Regions from separate parts of the Photorhabdus sp. RM323S genome, predicted to be linked through region 2. Evidence: predicted binding sites of a transcription regulator. Region 2 holds the regulator's gene; the other holds the start of a gene.

Region 1 (8,156 bases), on a different contig from region 2:
ATCATTGGCCTGCTGGCTATGATAGATCAAACCCAATTGCAGCTGTGTCGCCGGATAAGCATCTGCAAAACCAGATAATCTGGCCTTTTCTGCTTCATCAATCAGGGCAAATGGCAACAGATCCAACGTGTCTGTGATAGGTTGTGAGAGTTCAACCTGTTGGCTCAACGCAGAAATTGTCAGATATTGCGTCAACTGTGACAGAGTGACTTTGATGCCGGCTTTTTCAGCTTCGGAACGGATTTTCAGCATCAGGATTGAATCACCACCGATAGAGTAGAAACTATCCTTGATACCAATATTGCTGATGTTCAGAACGCTTTGCCATATTTTAACCAGGGTTTTTTCAAGTTCGGTTGAGGGCCTATGTGCCGTTGCAAGAACTTTATCCTGCGTTAGCTGACTCAGCGCATTGCGATCCGCCTTACCATTCGGTGTCAGGGGTATAAAGGGTACAGCAATAAATTTTGTGGGTACCATAAATTCAGGTAAGGAGTCTAACAGGCGGTCACGTAGCGTATCAGCGGTATAATTTTTACTGGCGACATAATAGGCGCAGAGATAGGTGCCACATTGTTCATTATGCTCAGGCAGGACTTCTGCACGGGTAATGCCCGACATTCTCTCCAGCGTATTCTGGATTTCGCCCAGTTCGATCCTGTTTCCACGGATTTTCACCTGATTGTCAATACGTCCAAGATATTCGATACTACCATCAGGCAACCATCTGGTCAGGTCCCCAGTGCGGTACCAACGCTCTGTTGTTAAACCGGATATGTCACGGATAAACTTCTCATCAGTTAATTCAGGCTTGTTAAGATATCCACGCGCCAGGCCCACGCCACCAATTTGTAATTCCCCTGCTACACCAATCGGCTGCCGGGTGTTGTGAAGCGACATAATACGCAGTGCGGTATTATTGATAGGATAACCAATTGGCACCCGGGTAATCTCGTCCGTCGAACTGGTCGGGATCTCATAATAGGAGACATCGACTGTTGCTTCGGTTGGCCCGTACAGATTAACTAATAACGGCATGTTTTTGCCAAACTGCGTAAATATCCTCTTAAATTGATTTACCCGAGCGGGGGATAATGCTTCGCCACTGGTGAAAATTCTGCGCAAACTGCTAATTTGAGTTATCAGCTCAGGTTGCGTTTCTAGTGTATTAAGGAAAGGAAACAGCATCGAAGGAACAAAGTGCACGGTCGTAACATCATGTTCTTTAATCGCTTTAATGATCTCTAAAGGATCTTTTTGTGCCCCGGGTGGTAGTAAAGCGACAGAGGCGCCAGTGATTGACCACCAGAATAGTTCCCATATGGAAACGTCAAACGAGATGGGTGTTTTTTGCAAAATAACATCGGTTTCATTTAACGGATATTTTTCCTGCATCCATTCCAGCCGATTAACAACTGATCTGTGTTCAATCATCACACCTTTCGGCCACCCGGTGGAACCTGAGGTATAAATGATATAAGCCAATGAATTGGGGTCAGAACGGTTAAGTAACGGTAATGTTACGGTATCAGATGCATCCCGGCTGTTTAACACTTGATAGTGTTCAGCAAATGTTCCATTTATTGAGCGTTCTGTCAGAATGACAGAAACACCACTGTCTTGCAGAATATACTCTATTCTTTCCGCAGGATAAGAAATATCAATGGGCAGGTAAGTTGCCCCCACTTTCAGAGTGGCAAAAATGGCAGCCAGCATTTCTTCGCTACGTTCCATCATAACGGCAACAACATCCCCGGATTGCACTCCATGCCCGACCAGCATGGATGCGATATTATCGGTATGAGCCTGTAATTGTTGATAGTTCCAGGATTGTGAAGCGTGTTTTGCCGATTTAATGGCAATTGCCTCAGGATATAAAGCAGCCTGTTTTTCAAATAAGGTAGAAATGGTTTCTCTGTCAGAGAAAGCGATATTTGGCCCTTGTTCAAAGGATTGCAGTTGTTGCTCCTTCTCTGTCGGAAAAATATCAATATGTGAAATCCCACTGTCCGGTGCTGTGATGATTTGTAAAATTATTTGGGAAAGTGATGCGGTAAACTGTTCAAATGAATAGTCAGTATTGAAAACATCAGCGGCACCCCGGAAATTGATGGCGACATCATTGTTGTCACCATTGGTAATCATATGAATGGCTAAAACATCTGTTTCATGACCATTGGCGTAAGAATTTGTATGGTGTTCAATCTTTTCGAACGCAGGAATCTTCTGTAATTGAAGATAGGAAACTGTAACATCAAATAGCAGGCGGGAAATATTACCGGCCCTATTGTGTGTTTTTATCAGTTGGCTCAGAGGAACATGTTCATATTGTTTCAGAAATTTAATTTTTTGCTTAATTTGCTGGGTTAATACCCGCAAACTCATCGCGGAGTCAACGGTCACGGAAATTGGTAGCGTATTGGCCCATTCACCAATGGTATTGATATTACTTTCCTGACGGTTAAATAGCGGGATACCGATAGTGATATGAGAATTGTTGTGTATCCGTGTTAATAAAACAGCAAGTGCTGTGGTCATAACTAAAAGAGGGGACATTCCAGTAGTTAGTGCACTTTCAACCTGATAACGGGTTAATGTCATCTGCTGTTTTATAAATTGGGTATTTCCGGTTGACTTCTGACGGGTAAATAAAACGGGTTCAACCCCTTCGATAGTTTTCGCCAGCGCAGAAACTTCATTCACCGTGGAAGGGTGTTTTAGATGTTCTAACGATTGGGTAATAGCCGCCAAATACTCTTTTTGCGTGTTAAAGGCATATTCTGGGGCTGGTTCTGAACTTTGATATTGCTGGAGGATTTTTGTGCTGAGTAAATTCATCCCCCAGCCATCGCAAACAATATGATGAGTACGTAACAAAAGGGCAACATAATTAGCTTGGTTCGGGGTAACAATGGCGACTTCTAACAGAGGAACACCGGTTAAACTGAATACTTTAGCCGGCCATGCCGCAATAAAGTCTTCACCAGTTTGAGATTGTGATTGTAAATATTCGCTGTTGATTATCTCGACTTTAACCTCAGCCATACAATGATTGATACGCTGGGTTAATAACTCATTTTCTTCTAAAATTTGTATTTTGCCGATGATTTCCTGATTAAGAACATTATTTGCCGCTATAACGAGCTTATCAAGATTAATATCCCCGGAAAGGTACCGTATCTGTGCCAAAGTGTATTGAGCGCTTTGTGGGTTGCGCTGATTTTCAAAAAAGATATCTTGTTGATATGGAGTAAGAGATATTACTTTTTGTAATTGTTTCATATCGTAACCCTTGAAGACGAAAAGGAACACTCTATGTCATTGCGATTATGTCGACTTTTCATTGTCAAGCAAAAAAATGACATAACAATTTGATTTATTATAAAAGTAATCATGTTTTTATTCTGGCTGGGTGATCCCTGTATTATTTTTCATATTTACTGATAGTAGCCATAATTTGTCATCTGTGACATAGCGTGTAAATTATATTTGTGTCTTTTAACCACTAAAGAGTAAAGTTTTCGCTCCGAAATTGTGAGTCTAAATCTTTCCCATTTTGTAAGGTCAGCGCATTGGCTACATTTGGGTGATCAAGGCATCGTCGTTCCTTCTGGCCACTGCCAGCGAAAAAGTGAGTAGCTATTCAGTTGTCTGGGTAAATTTATTTGTATCAGCGTTGAAGAATTGTATTGGTTGCATGACAGAAAATGTGACGCGCTTCCTGCTTTACTAATAATGAAAAACAGGTCAGAGGGTTCAATCGGAGAAAAAGCGAACTAAATTGTTTATTATGGTAAGAAAAGATTAAGAGAAACCTATCCGGGTAGTTTCTTGTCCAAATATTGGGATGTATTGAAAATGGTCGATCCAGATCCTCGTCAGGAAGGAAAGGTTTATGCTGGCGCGTGGATCTGATGGGAAGATGATATGAAGCGGAAAGCATTGTTCGTTTAGCCTGTCTGATGAATTTGATGCAGTTAGCTGGTGGATTTCGGTTAATTCGCCGGTAGCCAGGATATTGATGAGTAAACCAGCTGGTGCTGAAATTATCGTAAAAAATCAATTAATAACAGCAGGTTATAGGGTTTTGGCAGTCAGTGGCTTACCATTGAATTAACATTCAGATTAATAACGTATGAAAATAAGTCCTATAAGAAATTATCTTAAAATATATATATCTGGTTTCTATCTTTGGTTTAATCTTCTTCATAATGATAAATTTAGCAAAGCATGTAGTATTTATTTGGAGTTCAATAATGCAAGAAGGTAACAAAATCCTTGTGGTGGATGATGACATGCGTTTACGAACGTTATTAGAGCGTTATCTGACAGAACAAGGTTTTCAGGTACGTAGTGCTGCTAATGCGGAGCAGATGGACCGCTTATTGACACGGGAATCCGTTAGCTTAATTGTATTGGATTTAATGTTACCTGGAGAAGATGGGCTTTCTGTTTGCCAAAGACTGAGAAAACAAAATAATCCGGTGCCGATTATTATGGTGACGGCAAGAGGGGAAGAAGTAGACCGCATTGTTGGGTTGGAGATTGGCGCTGATGATTATATTCCTAAGCCATTTAATCCTCGTGAGTTATTGGCACGTATCCGGGCGGTATTACGTCGTCAGGCCAATAAATTACTGGGCATACCCGCTGAGGATGATGCAATTATTAATTTTGGTAAGTTCAGTCTTAATCTGAGTACTCGGGAAATGTTTCAGGGAGATGAACATATAGTACTGACCAGTGGTGAGTTTGCCATATTAAAAGTGTTGGTTTCTTATCCTGGTGTACCGCTGTCCCGTAATAAGCTAATGGGTTTAGCCCTCGGCCGGGAATACAGCACTATGAAGCGATCTATTGATGTTTTGGTTTCACGTCTGCGCCGTGTGATTGAAGAAGATCCTGCACACCCGCGCTATATCCAGACCATCTGGGGGCTGGGCTATGTTTTTGTGCCTGATGGGAGCCGTGTATGAAGCGATTGCGATTTTCCCCTCGCAGCACTTTTACCCGTACTTTATTCTTGGTCATGGCTATGCTGTTTATCAGTCTAGTAACCAGTTACCTGGTCGTTGTGAATTTCGTTATCATGCCAAGCTTGCAGCAGTTTAATAAAGTATTAGCGTATGAAGTTCGTACTTTAATGGCTGAAAGATTGAAGCTGGAGGACGGATCTTTTCTGGTGATCTCACCGGTAGTGCGCCGGGAGATTTATCAGGAGTTGGGTATTACGCTGTATTCTGAGTCTGACGCGGAGATACAAGGTTTACGTTGGGCCAGGCATTATGATTTCCTGAGTGAGAAGATGAGTCAATACCTTGGTGGCAAAGCTGATCTGCGTCTGGAGATAAACAAAGAGAGCCCTATACTTTGGCTTAATTCTTATTTGGCCCCCGATATTTGGGTCAGGGTTCCTCTGACTGAGATCGAGCAAAATCAATTCTCACCCATTTTCCGTTATACATTGGCAATTTTATTACTGACGTTTGGCTGTATCTGGCTTTATATCCGTTTTCAGAACCGGCCCTTGCTGGAAATGGAGTATGCTGCCAGACAGACAGGTAAAGGTATTATGATGCCTACGGTGCGGGAGGCAGGGTCGCTGGAAGTTCGCGCTTCTATTCGTGCATTTAACCAAATGTCCGCAGGAATAAAGTTATTGGAAAGTGATCGGACGATATTAATTGCCGGGGTAAGTCATGATTTGCGTACTCCACTGACACGTATCCGCTTGGCAACAGAAATGATGAGCAAGGAAGATGCTTATTTGTCTGAATCTATCAATAAAGATATTGAAGAATGCAATGCCATTATTGCGCAATTTATTGATTATCTCCGTACCGGGCAGGAAATGCCAATGGAATTCTGTGAGCTTAATTCTATTCTCAAAGAGGTTATTTCCGCAGAGAATGGCTACGAGCAGGATATTGAAAATAATCTGTCTCTTCCCCCAATAACCGTTAACGCGAACCCGATTTCCATTAAACGGGCATTGGCTAATATGCTGGTCAATGCCAATCGTTATGGTAATGGCTGGATTAAAGTCAGCAGTGGTCAGACACATGAATTTGCCTGGTTTCAGGTGGAAGACGATGGCGCAGGAATTAAGCCGGAAGATTTGCCGCAGTTATTTCAGCCATTTGTTCGGGGCGAAAGAGCGCGCAGCAACAGTGGAACGGGGTTAGGTTTGGCTATTGTTCAGCGGATTATTGATGCTCATGACGGGAAAATTGAAATTGGCACCAGCCCAAGAGGGGGATTATCTATTCGTGCCTGTATTCCTGTTGTGGAAGATAATTTTTAATGGCCTGATGATAATCTCCGGCTTTAATTTCAAGGCCTGTGGAAATGACAGTTTTATGTCAGCATCAGGCTGAGTTTGCATTGTGCTGTCATAAAAATGTCATAATTAAGACATTTTGCTGTAACTAAATTGACCTATTTTCCCTTCTACACCTTTTTTAATCTGACGAACACATTTCTTTGTTGATTCTCAATATCCCATTAGGAGGGGTTATGAAACTAATGCGTATCACCGTAGCCGGCATAATGGCAGCGACATTTTCTTTGACAACCCTGTCTGTATTCGCTGCTTCCAGCTTGACGGGGGCAGGTGCGACATTTCCCGCCCCGGTGTATGCCAAGTGGGCAGATTCTTATCAAAAAGAGACCGGTAATAAAGTCAATTATCAAGGCATCGGTTCTTCCGGTGGCGTAAAACAAATTCTGGCAAATACCGTTGATTTCGGTGCTTCCGATGCGCCCTTATCCGATGAAAAATTAGCGGCTGATGGCTTGTTTCAATTCCCGACGGTCATCGGTGGAGTCGTACTGGCGGTGAATATTCCTGGAATTAAATCTGGTGAATTAACACTGGATGGTAAAACGTTGGGTGATATTTATTTAGGTAAAGTGAAAAAGTGGAATGATCCGGCGATTACTAAATTAAATCCGGGGGTAAAACTGCCAGAGCAGGATATTGCAGTGGTACGTCGTGCGGATGGCTCCGGCACCTCTTTTGTGTTTACCCGTTATCTCTCTAAAGTGAATAGCGAGTGGAAAGTAAAAGTCGGTGCAGGTTCCACGGTAAGTTGGCCTGTTGGGTTAGGTGGTAAAGGCAATGATGGCATTGCCGCATTCGTTCAGCGCCTGACGGGGTCCATTGGTTATGTTGAATATGCCTACGCTAAACAGAATCATTTGGCTTATACCAAACTGGTCTCTGCTGATGGCAATGTTGTCAGCCCGACAGAAGAGAGTTTCAGCGCCGCAGCAAAGAACGCGGAATGGCACAAAACGTTTGCTCAGGATTTGACTCACCAACAAGGTGAAAACGCGTGGCCGATTACTTCCACCACCTTTATTCTGGTTCACAAACAGCAAAAAGACGCCGCCAAGGGGGCCGAAATACTGAAATTCTTTGACTGGGCTTACGAGAAAGGCAGTAAACAAGCGAATGATCTGGATTATGCAACCCTGCCAAAAGAAGTGGTTGAGCAAGTTCGTGCGGCCTGGAAAACCCATGTGAAGGATAGCAACGGCAAGGTTCTGTACTAAATCGTGTTGATGGCAACGGTTTGAAGTATCGATTAAATTTGTAGTTTTGATTTCTCCCCCGTTTAAGGGGGAGTTAAACCGGATGAGAATAAGCTCTATGGCCGAACAGAAAACGGCAATAAAAGCACCCAGTAAAAACGGCGATATTATTTTCAGTGCACTGGTTCGGCTAGCTGCGCTGATGACTTTGTTTTTGCTGGGAGGCATCATTATCTCGTTGATTATCGCCTCCTGGCCCAGTATCCAGCAGTTCGGCATCTCTTTCCTCTGGCATAAAGAGTGGGATGCCCCGGCAGAACAATTTGGTGCATTGGTGCCTATTTACGGTACGTTGGTCACTTCGTTGATTGCTTTGATCATTGCGGTGCCTGTCAGTTTCGGGATTGCACTGTTTCTGACGGAACTGGCGCCTAACTGGTTGAAACGTCCGCTTGGGGTAGCAATTGAGTTGCTGGCCGCAATTCCAAGTATTGTTTATGGTATGTGGGGGTTATTTGTTTTTTCACCTCTGTTTGCCACCTATTTTCAGCAGCCGGTCGGCAATATCCTTTCCGGTATGCCAATTGTGGGTGAACTGTTCTCCGGTCCGGCCTTTGGTA
Region 2 (8,156 bases):
CAATCTGTTGTTTTAAGCCTGCTTCTTGTTTATGCAGGCTATTGTTGAGCTGTGCGATTTCGATAGTGAGTTTGTCAATTTTTTGAGTTTGGTGATCAATCTGTTGTTGCTGATCTTGCCACCAAGAGAATTTCTGTTGCCAGAAAGCAATTTTTTCACCGAAATATTGATGATGAGGTTGCTGCTCGAAATGGTTTTCCAGTTGTTTTCTTTGACTATTTAATGACAGAGCGTGCTGGTTTGCCATGTCATATTGCTGACAACGGTTTTCAAGTGCTGTTTTCTGTTCACTGATTTGTTGCTGAGTAAAATTCAGATCTTTGATCTGACCATCAATTTGATGATCCAATGGGATCACCTGTTCTGATATCAGTTTTTCTTGTTGTTGCCGGTGTTGTTGATGTGTTTCTCTGGCAGAGCCTGCATTAGTCACTTTTTGTTGCATTGGTGTGAGTGTCTGCTGCTGCTGTTGAAGTTGCTGGCGCATCTCTTCCAACTGTTTACTGATTTTCTGATGCTCATTTTGAGTGCGATTTTTGTCATCCAACAATGGGCAAAGTATTTCTGCGGGTTCACTGCTAGCCAGTTTTTGCAGTTGTGGTTCTGCGTGGGTAAGCGCTGTTTCTGCTTGTTGTAAAGCCGCATGATTTTCAGTCGCAAATTGCTGGAGCTCTTCTTCACGAATCAGCCATTGTTCCGAATGTTGCCGTGTTTTTATCTGCTGATTTAGTTGCGATTCAGCCTGGGTGAGTTGCTGCTGTTGTTCCAGATATTGTTGATGCTGCTCTTCCGTTAGCAAATCAATGGTGGATGCCTTGGCTTGCAGAATATCCAGCTCTGACTGTGCTTCTTTATGTTGTTGGTAAATTTGCTGGGATAAAATACCGTAAATTTCAGTACCGGTTAATTCTTCCAATAAATCAGCCCGTTCATTTGCTTTAGCATTGAGGAAAGCGGCGAAGTCGCCTTGGGATAACAACATGGATTTAGTGAAACGGCCATAATCCAATCCGGTAATTTCAGTGACTTTCTCTTCCTTATCCTGAATTTTATCCGCCAGGATTTTGCCATCCTCTTTGCGTGCGAGTTCGACTTTGGGCGTTTGCAGGTTGCCGTCAGGTTGATTACGTGCTCGTCGTTGGCTCCAGAAAGCGCGATAGGCGATACCTCTCACTTCAAACTCAACCTCAGCCAGTGATTCTGCTGTGTGGCGGGTCATCAGTTCATTTTGTGAGGCAGAAATCGTCGTCAGGCGTGGTGTTTTGTGATAAAGCGCAAGACAGATAGCATCTAGCAAGCTGGTTTTACCCGCCCCGGTAGGGCCGGTTATGGCGAATAGACCATTGCTGGTGAACGGCTCTGTTGTGAAATCAATTTTCCATTCACCTTGTAATGAATTAATGTTTTTCAGCCGCAGACTCAGAATTTTCATGCCTGTTCCTCCTTATTTTTATCCTGATAGATAGTATTCAGTGTTTGTTCGAAAAGGGTAGTCAGACGTTTTTTGTGTTCTTCATCTTTAAGTTCTGATTGTTCAAGCCGCCGGGTAAAAACCTCGTTAACGCTGAGTTCTGTCAGGGTTTCTCTGTTTTCTTGTGCTAGCCTGTTTTGCCGCTGTGTTTTACTACGCCGCAGCAGAATGACTTCGACAGGAAGTTTTGCAACCAGCAACTGAATTCTTTTCTGGATATCATGGAGGTAATCTTGTGTGGCAACTTCAATATCTAACCAGACGGGGTGCTCGCCTTTATAGTCATTAAGCGTTTGTAACTGTTGCTCAATTTGTTGCAGATCACCCCTGATAAGCTGCATGGGCTGATATTGAGGAATGGGTAAAAGTTTAATGGATCCCAGTTTGTCTTGGGTGAATTCTACCAAACAGACACTTTTTTCCTGCCCGACTTCATCAAAACTGAGTGGTATGGGGGAACCGCTATAACGGATATGTTCAGATTTGGCGACGATTTGCGGCCGGTGAATATGCCCAAGTGCAATATAGTCTGCCGGTGGGAAAGCTTGCGCTGGGAAGGCATCAAGTGTACCAATATAAATATCCCGGACTGAATCTGTGGCAGTGACGCCAACGGTGGTAAGATGCCCGGTGGCAATGACAGGTAAGGGCAAATCCAGCTCATTACGTAATTTACATGCTTGCTGATAGAGTTGATGATAGTGTTCTGCAATTGCTTCCTGTAACGCCAGTTGTTTTTGTTCTCCTGATTGGCCTGGCTGGCTGGTCATAATATCTCTTGGCCGCAGAAAAGGAATTGCGCAGAGGATGGCGCCAGCTTTACCTGCCCTGGTGTTAAGTGTTTTTATCTGTTTTTGTAGATCTTCGTCAGCATTCGCAATGACGGTGGTATTCAGGCAGGAAAGCAATTCCTTTGATTCATTCAACGTTGCCACGGAATCATGATTACCACCAAGGATAATTAACTGACAGCCAGTAGGTTGCAGTTCAACAACAAAGCGATTATATAGTTCACGGGCGTAACTGGGCGGCGAGCCGGTATCAAATACATCTCCGGCAACAATTAATGCATCGACCTGGTAATCCTCAACCTGTTTAATCAGCCAACGCAGAAAATGTTGATGTTCAGCAGCCCGGCTTTTTGTAAAAAAATATTGACCAAGATGCCAGTCCGAAGTGTGAATAATACGCATAGTGCCACCGCAATGGGTTAAAGTGAATGATGATTATAATAGCTATATTCTGAATGTCGCCTTTAAATCTGGCTTCGTGAATATATCTTCGAGCCGCTTCGCATTCATGATGAAATATGACAATTGTTAAATTAATTGTTGCGAAACAGATTGCAGGTGGAGGATAACCAAGGCAGGATTTCATAAATCTGTCATAAATCTGACGCATAATGCCTTTAAAACTCAATCGCGTTTATCTCAATATTTAACAGGATTAACCATGACAAGACGTATTCTGGTCGTTGAAGATGAAGCTCCGATTCGTGAGATGGTCTGTTTTGTGCTGGAAAAAAATGGCTATCAGCCGGTAGAGGCGGAAGATTATGACTCTGCGCTGGCATGTTTATCTGAACCCTATCCTGATTTGGTGTTATTGGATTGGATGATCCCTGGTGGTTCTGGTTTGCAGATAATCAAGCAAATGAAACGGGATAATAATGTCCGTGATATTCCGGTGATGATGTTGACGGCACGTGGTGAAGAGGAAGATCGGGTTCGTGGCCTTGAAGTTGGGGCTGATGACTATATAACCAAGCCTTTCTCGCCTAAAGAGCTGGTTGCCAGAGTTAAAGCGGTATTGCGGCGTATTTCACCTATGGTGATGGAAGATATCATTGAAATGGATGGTTTGGTTTTGGATGCCACTTCTCATCGTGTGACCAGCCAGGATCTGGCGCTGGATATGGGGCCGACTGAATTTAAGTTACTTCATTTCTTTATGACTCATCCTGAACGGGTCTACAGCCGTGAACAGTTGCTCAATTATGTTTGGGGAGCAAATGTTTATGTTGAAGACAGAACTGTTGATGTACATATTCGCCGTTTACGTAAAGTATTAGAGATTGGTGGTCATGATAAAATGGTGCAGACCGTTCGTGGGACTGGTTATCGTTTTTCTACCCGTTACTGAGTTTGCGCACCGGAGAACCTGATGTGTTAGAACGTTTATCCTGGAAAAAACTGGTTTCAGAACTGTTTCTTTTTGGTTTGCCTGCATTAGTTTTGTCGATATTTATTGGTCATTTATCCTGGTGTTTGTTTGCTTCGGTATTTTTGGCGCTGATATGGCATGGCTATAATTTGCTGAAACTTTCGGATTGGTTATGGTTAGATCGCAGTATGCTGCCACCGTCGGGAAGAGGAGGATGGGAGCCGATTTTTTACGGTATTCACCAAATGCAGCAACGGAACCGGAAACGGCGCCGTGAACTGGCGCTGTTGATCAAACGGTTTCGTAGTGGCGCTGAATTATTGCCGGATGCCATTGTTATGATGACAACTGAGGGTAATATTTTCTGGTGTAACCGTTTGGCCCAGCATTTACTGGGTTTTCGTTGGCCTGAGGACAATGGGCAGCCTATTTTTAATTTACTGCGTTATCCTGATTTTAATCGGTATATGCTTGCCAGGGATTTTGCACGTCCGTTATCAATAGAATTAAATAATGGTTTCACTGTTGAGTTTCGGGTTATGCCTTACTCTGGAGAGCAACTATTAATGGTTGCCAGAGATGTGACGCAGAAACGGGCCTTGGAAAATGCCCGCCGTGACTTTTTTGCGAATGTCAGCCATGAAATGCGTACCCCTTTAACTGTATTGCAGGGTTATTTGGAAGTCATGCAGGATCAGGAGGTGTCTGGCTCGCTGAGTAATAAAGCGCTGAATACGATGCAGGAGCAAACCCGGAGGATGGATAGTCTGGTGAAGCAGTTATTGCAGCTTTCTAAAATCGAAGCTGCTCCTCAGATTGATATGAATGAAATAGTTGATGTGCCTCTGATGCTTAAGGTATTGCGTCAGGAAGCCGCTGCGCTTGGTAATGAATGCTATAAAATTAATTTTGATATTGGTGAAAAACTGAAGGTTTTCGGCAATGAAGAGCAGCTTCGTAGTGCAATGTCGAATCTGGTTTATAACGCGGTGAATCATACCCCGAAAGGTACTCAGATTGATGTCAGTTGGAAAAAGAACTCCCACGGTGCCGAGTTTACCGTGAAAGATAATGGACCCGGTATCAGTGCAGAACATTTACCCCGTTTGACCGAACGTTTCTATCGGGTAGATAAAGCCCGTTCCAGGCAAACGGGGGGAAGCGGCCTCGGTCTTGCTATTGTTAAGCATGCTTTACATCACCACCATTCCCACCTTGAAATCTCCAGTGAAGTAGGTCAAGGAACAACTTTTAATTTTACTTTACCGTCAGGATTGATTGTACCGGCTAGAATAACCAGTAAAAGAGATAAGGATAGTTTGATTAAAAGTAATAATTAATCTTCGTAATTAATTATTAGTGTTGCAGGTTAAAAAAAACACAAATCATATAGTGTGTATTCAATGATAGCTAACAGCAATCACTGGTTTTGAAAAAGAGTGCAGTATATGACTCTGCATTCTGGTTTATCTATTGCCTTCTGGCACTATAAAAGTTTTACTTGTGGGCAGTTGCTGGCGATTCTATCTATAATAACCACTATGGTTCTGTATTAAACAGGTACAGGTGAATATTATTTTGATAATAAATCGTTAAATTAGGGTTCAATATTGCCAATGCTGGCTTAACTATTGGCGGTATTTATATTATTCAAGCCATTAAAATGGTAACAAAAAATTAACAATTATTATGACAAATCGTTTATCATCTAAGGATATTTGGGCGTTAGGGTTTATGACCTTTGCCCTGTTTGTAGGGGCGGGAAATATTATTTTTCCTCCAATGGTGGGATTACAATCGGGTGAATATGTTTGGGTGGCTGCATTAGGCTTTCTAGTCACCGCAGTTGGTTTGCCGGTGATTACAATCATCGCGTTGGCAAAAGTAGGCGGTGGTATTGAAGAACTGAGTTCACCCATTGGTAAGGTTGCGGGGTTGTTGCTGGCGACGGTTTGTTATCTGGCTGTTGGTCCTCTATTCGCAATTCCACGTACTGCAACGGTTTCTTTTGAAGTGGGTATTGCTCCCCTTGCCGGTTCGGGTGAATTACCGCTCTTTATTTACAGTCTGATTTATTTTGCCCTGGTGATTGCTGTCTCGCTTTACCCTGGTCGTTTACTTGATACTGTCGGGCATGTGCTGGCACCCATTAAAATGCTGGCGTTAGGTATACTTGGTGTTGCTGCTCTACTTTGGCCCGCGGGGGGCTCAATTCCTGCAATTGATGCTTATCAGCAAATCCCATTCTCCAGTGGTTTCGTTAATGGTTATCTGACGATGGATACCTTAGGCGCTATGGTATTTGGTATTGTTATCGTTAACGCGGCGCGTTCAAGAGGCGTTGCTTCATCTTCATTGTTGACTCGTTATGCGACGTGGGCAGGGGTGATTGCCGGGTTCGGTCTGGTGTTGGTTTATCTGTCTCTGTTCAAACTGGGTTCTGGCAGTGGATCATTAATTCCTCATGCGGAAAATGGCGCTGTAATTTTGCATGCTTATGTTCAGCATACTTTTGGTGATGTTGGCTCTCTTTTCCTCGCTGTGTTGATTTTTGTCGCCTGTATGGTGACTGCGGTTGGGTTGACTTGTGCGTGTGCTGAGTTTTTCAGCCGTTATCTGCCTTTGTCTTACCATTCATTGGTTCTGATCCTTGGTTTGTTCTCTATGCTGACTTCTAACCTTGGTCTGAGTCATTTGATTAATATTTCTATTCCGGTACTGACTGCGATTTATCCACCTTGTATCGTTTTGATTGTTCTGAGTTTTACTCTGCGCTGGTGGAATAATTTCAGCCGTGTTTTGGCTTCGGTTATGTTAATCAGTCTGCTGTTTGGTATTTTAGATGCTATCAAGTCATCAGAAACCTTGGTGTATTTATTACCAAACTGGGCAACTCGTTTACCGTTGGCTGATCAAGGATTAGCTTGGTTAGCGCCATCCCTGTTGGTTCTGGTTGTGTTTGGTATTTATGACCGTATTTGGGGACGTTCTGGTTCACAAGAAAGTCAAAGCCATCAGTGATGATGGTCCGTTTATTTGACCGTTTGTCATCGTCAGTCAGTTAGAGAAAGCACGGGATGGGGTGCCTGAGAAAGGTATTCCATCCCGATATCTTGAGCTGTTTCTACATGGTTTCTACATACATGGTTTGCTGGTTTCCTGATCGAGCTGTCATTAGTAACCTATAGCAGCACCTGCTGGACGCCGAACATCATTGGCACCATAGAAATAGTTTTCACGAACTTGACCAGATACGGCAGCATCGTTACCCGAATGGCCTGTATTTGAAACGCCGGCGGCTTTTGGTAAACCAACCATAATTAACTCGGCAGCTCCCCACGGTGTTTGTTCTACCATCTTATATCCCATTTTTTCCAGCAAATTCAGTGAGTCTTTAGAAATACCACGTTGCTCATAATAAACTTCATCTGGTAACCATTGGTGATGTATGCGGGGGCTATTGACCGCTTCCTGAGGTGGCATACCGTGATCAATGATGTTTAAGGCCGTTTGCAACGTGATAGAGATAATACGCGAGCCGCCGGGTGAGCCCAGAACAAGGAATATATTATTGTCTTTAGTGACGAGTGTTGGGCTCATTGATGATAGTGGGCGCTTACCGGGGGCGATAGAGTTAGTCGCTCCCTGAACGAGTCCATACAGATTTTTTTCACCAATTTTTGTCGTGAAATCATCCATTTCATCATTGAGGAAGAAACCTGTTCCTGGTGCGATGACGACCGCACCGAAAAGCCCATTGATTGTGTAAGTGGTTGAAACCGCATTACCTTCTTTATCTACAATAGAGTAGTGTGTGGTTTCTGGTTTTTCATGTGGTCCAACACCCGGCTGAACATTTTCTGATAATGTCGCTTCCCCAGGTTTTATTTTTTTACGCAGGGATTCGGCATAGCTCTTACTCAGTAAGCGATCGATTGGGTTTTTGACAAATTCCGGATCGCCAAGATAAGTATTTCTGTCCATATAGGCATGACGCATCGCTTCCGTCAGTGTGTGAATATAATCAGCAGAGTTGAATCCCATTTCTTTGAGGTTGTAGCTTTCCAGAATATTCAGAGTTTCACACATTGTTACTCCCCCTGAACTGGGTGGCGGTGAAGAGATAAATTTATAACCGCGATAGCTACAGGTGACGGGGAGTGTTTCTGAGATTTTATAGTTGGCGAAATCGGCTTCGGTAATAATGCCGCCTGATTTTTTGGCTGCTTCTGCAACCCGTTTAGGAATATCCCCATGATAGAACGCTTTTTGTCCTTCTTTGGCGATTAATTCCAGTGTATTTGCCAGATCGGTTTGTATTAACTTGTCGCCCGGTTGATAAGGGGAGCCATCTTTACGCAGGAAGATGCGGGCTGCTTCTGGATCTTTGCGGAAACGTTTGATTGAAGTGTCCAGAATATCGGTGTCTGCTCGGGTCAGTATGTAACCTTCACGAGCCAGTTTAATTGCAGGTGCCATGACCTGTTGACGATTGAGTTTGCCATATTTCTTTAGGGCACTG

Evidence for each region. The regulator PhoB, encoded in region 2, activates phosphate uptake and scavenging genes when phosphate is short. The targets are predictions, from matches to a motif close to CTGTCATAAAACTGNCNNAT.
Region 1: the regulator PhoB is predicted to act here: its motif matches at 6,390-6,409, upstream of pstS (phosphate ABC transporter substrate-binding protein PstS).

The regions. Positions count from the first base shown of each region.
Region 1 is NZ_JBHFKZ010000007.1:80,620-88,775, forward strand. It holds gene ACGF7G_RS05470 (amino acid adenylation domain-containing protein) at 1-3,282, opposite strand, end outside; gene ompR (two-component system response regulator OmpR) at 4,257-4,976, shown strand; gene envZ (two-component system sensor histidine kinase EnvZ) at 4,973-6,304, shown strand; gene pstS (phosphate ABC transporter substrate-binding protein PstS) at 6,517-7,557, shown strand; gene pstC (phosphate ABC transporter permease PstC) at 7,655-8,156, shown strand, end outside.
Region 2 is NZ_JBHFKZ010000037.1:18,768-26,923, reverse strand. It holds gene ACGF7G_RS15065 (AAA family ATPase) at 1-1,432, opposite strand, end outside; gene sbcD (exonuclease subunit SbcD) at 1,429-2,664, opposite strand; gene phoB (phosphate regulon transcriptional regulator PhoB) at 2,924-3,613, shown strand; gene phoR (phosphate regulon sensor histidine kinase PhoR) at 3,637-4,974, shown strand; gene brnQ (branched-chain amino acid transport system II carrier protein) at 5,324-6,655, shown strand; gene ggt (gamma-glutamyltransferase) at 6,809-8,156, opposite strand, start outside.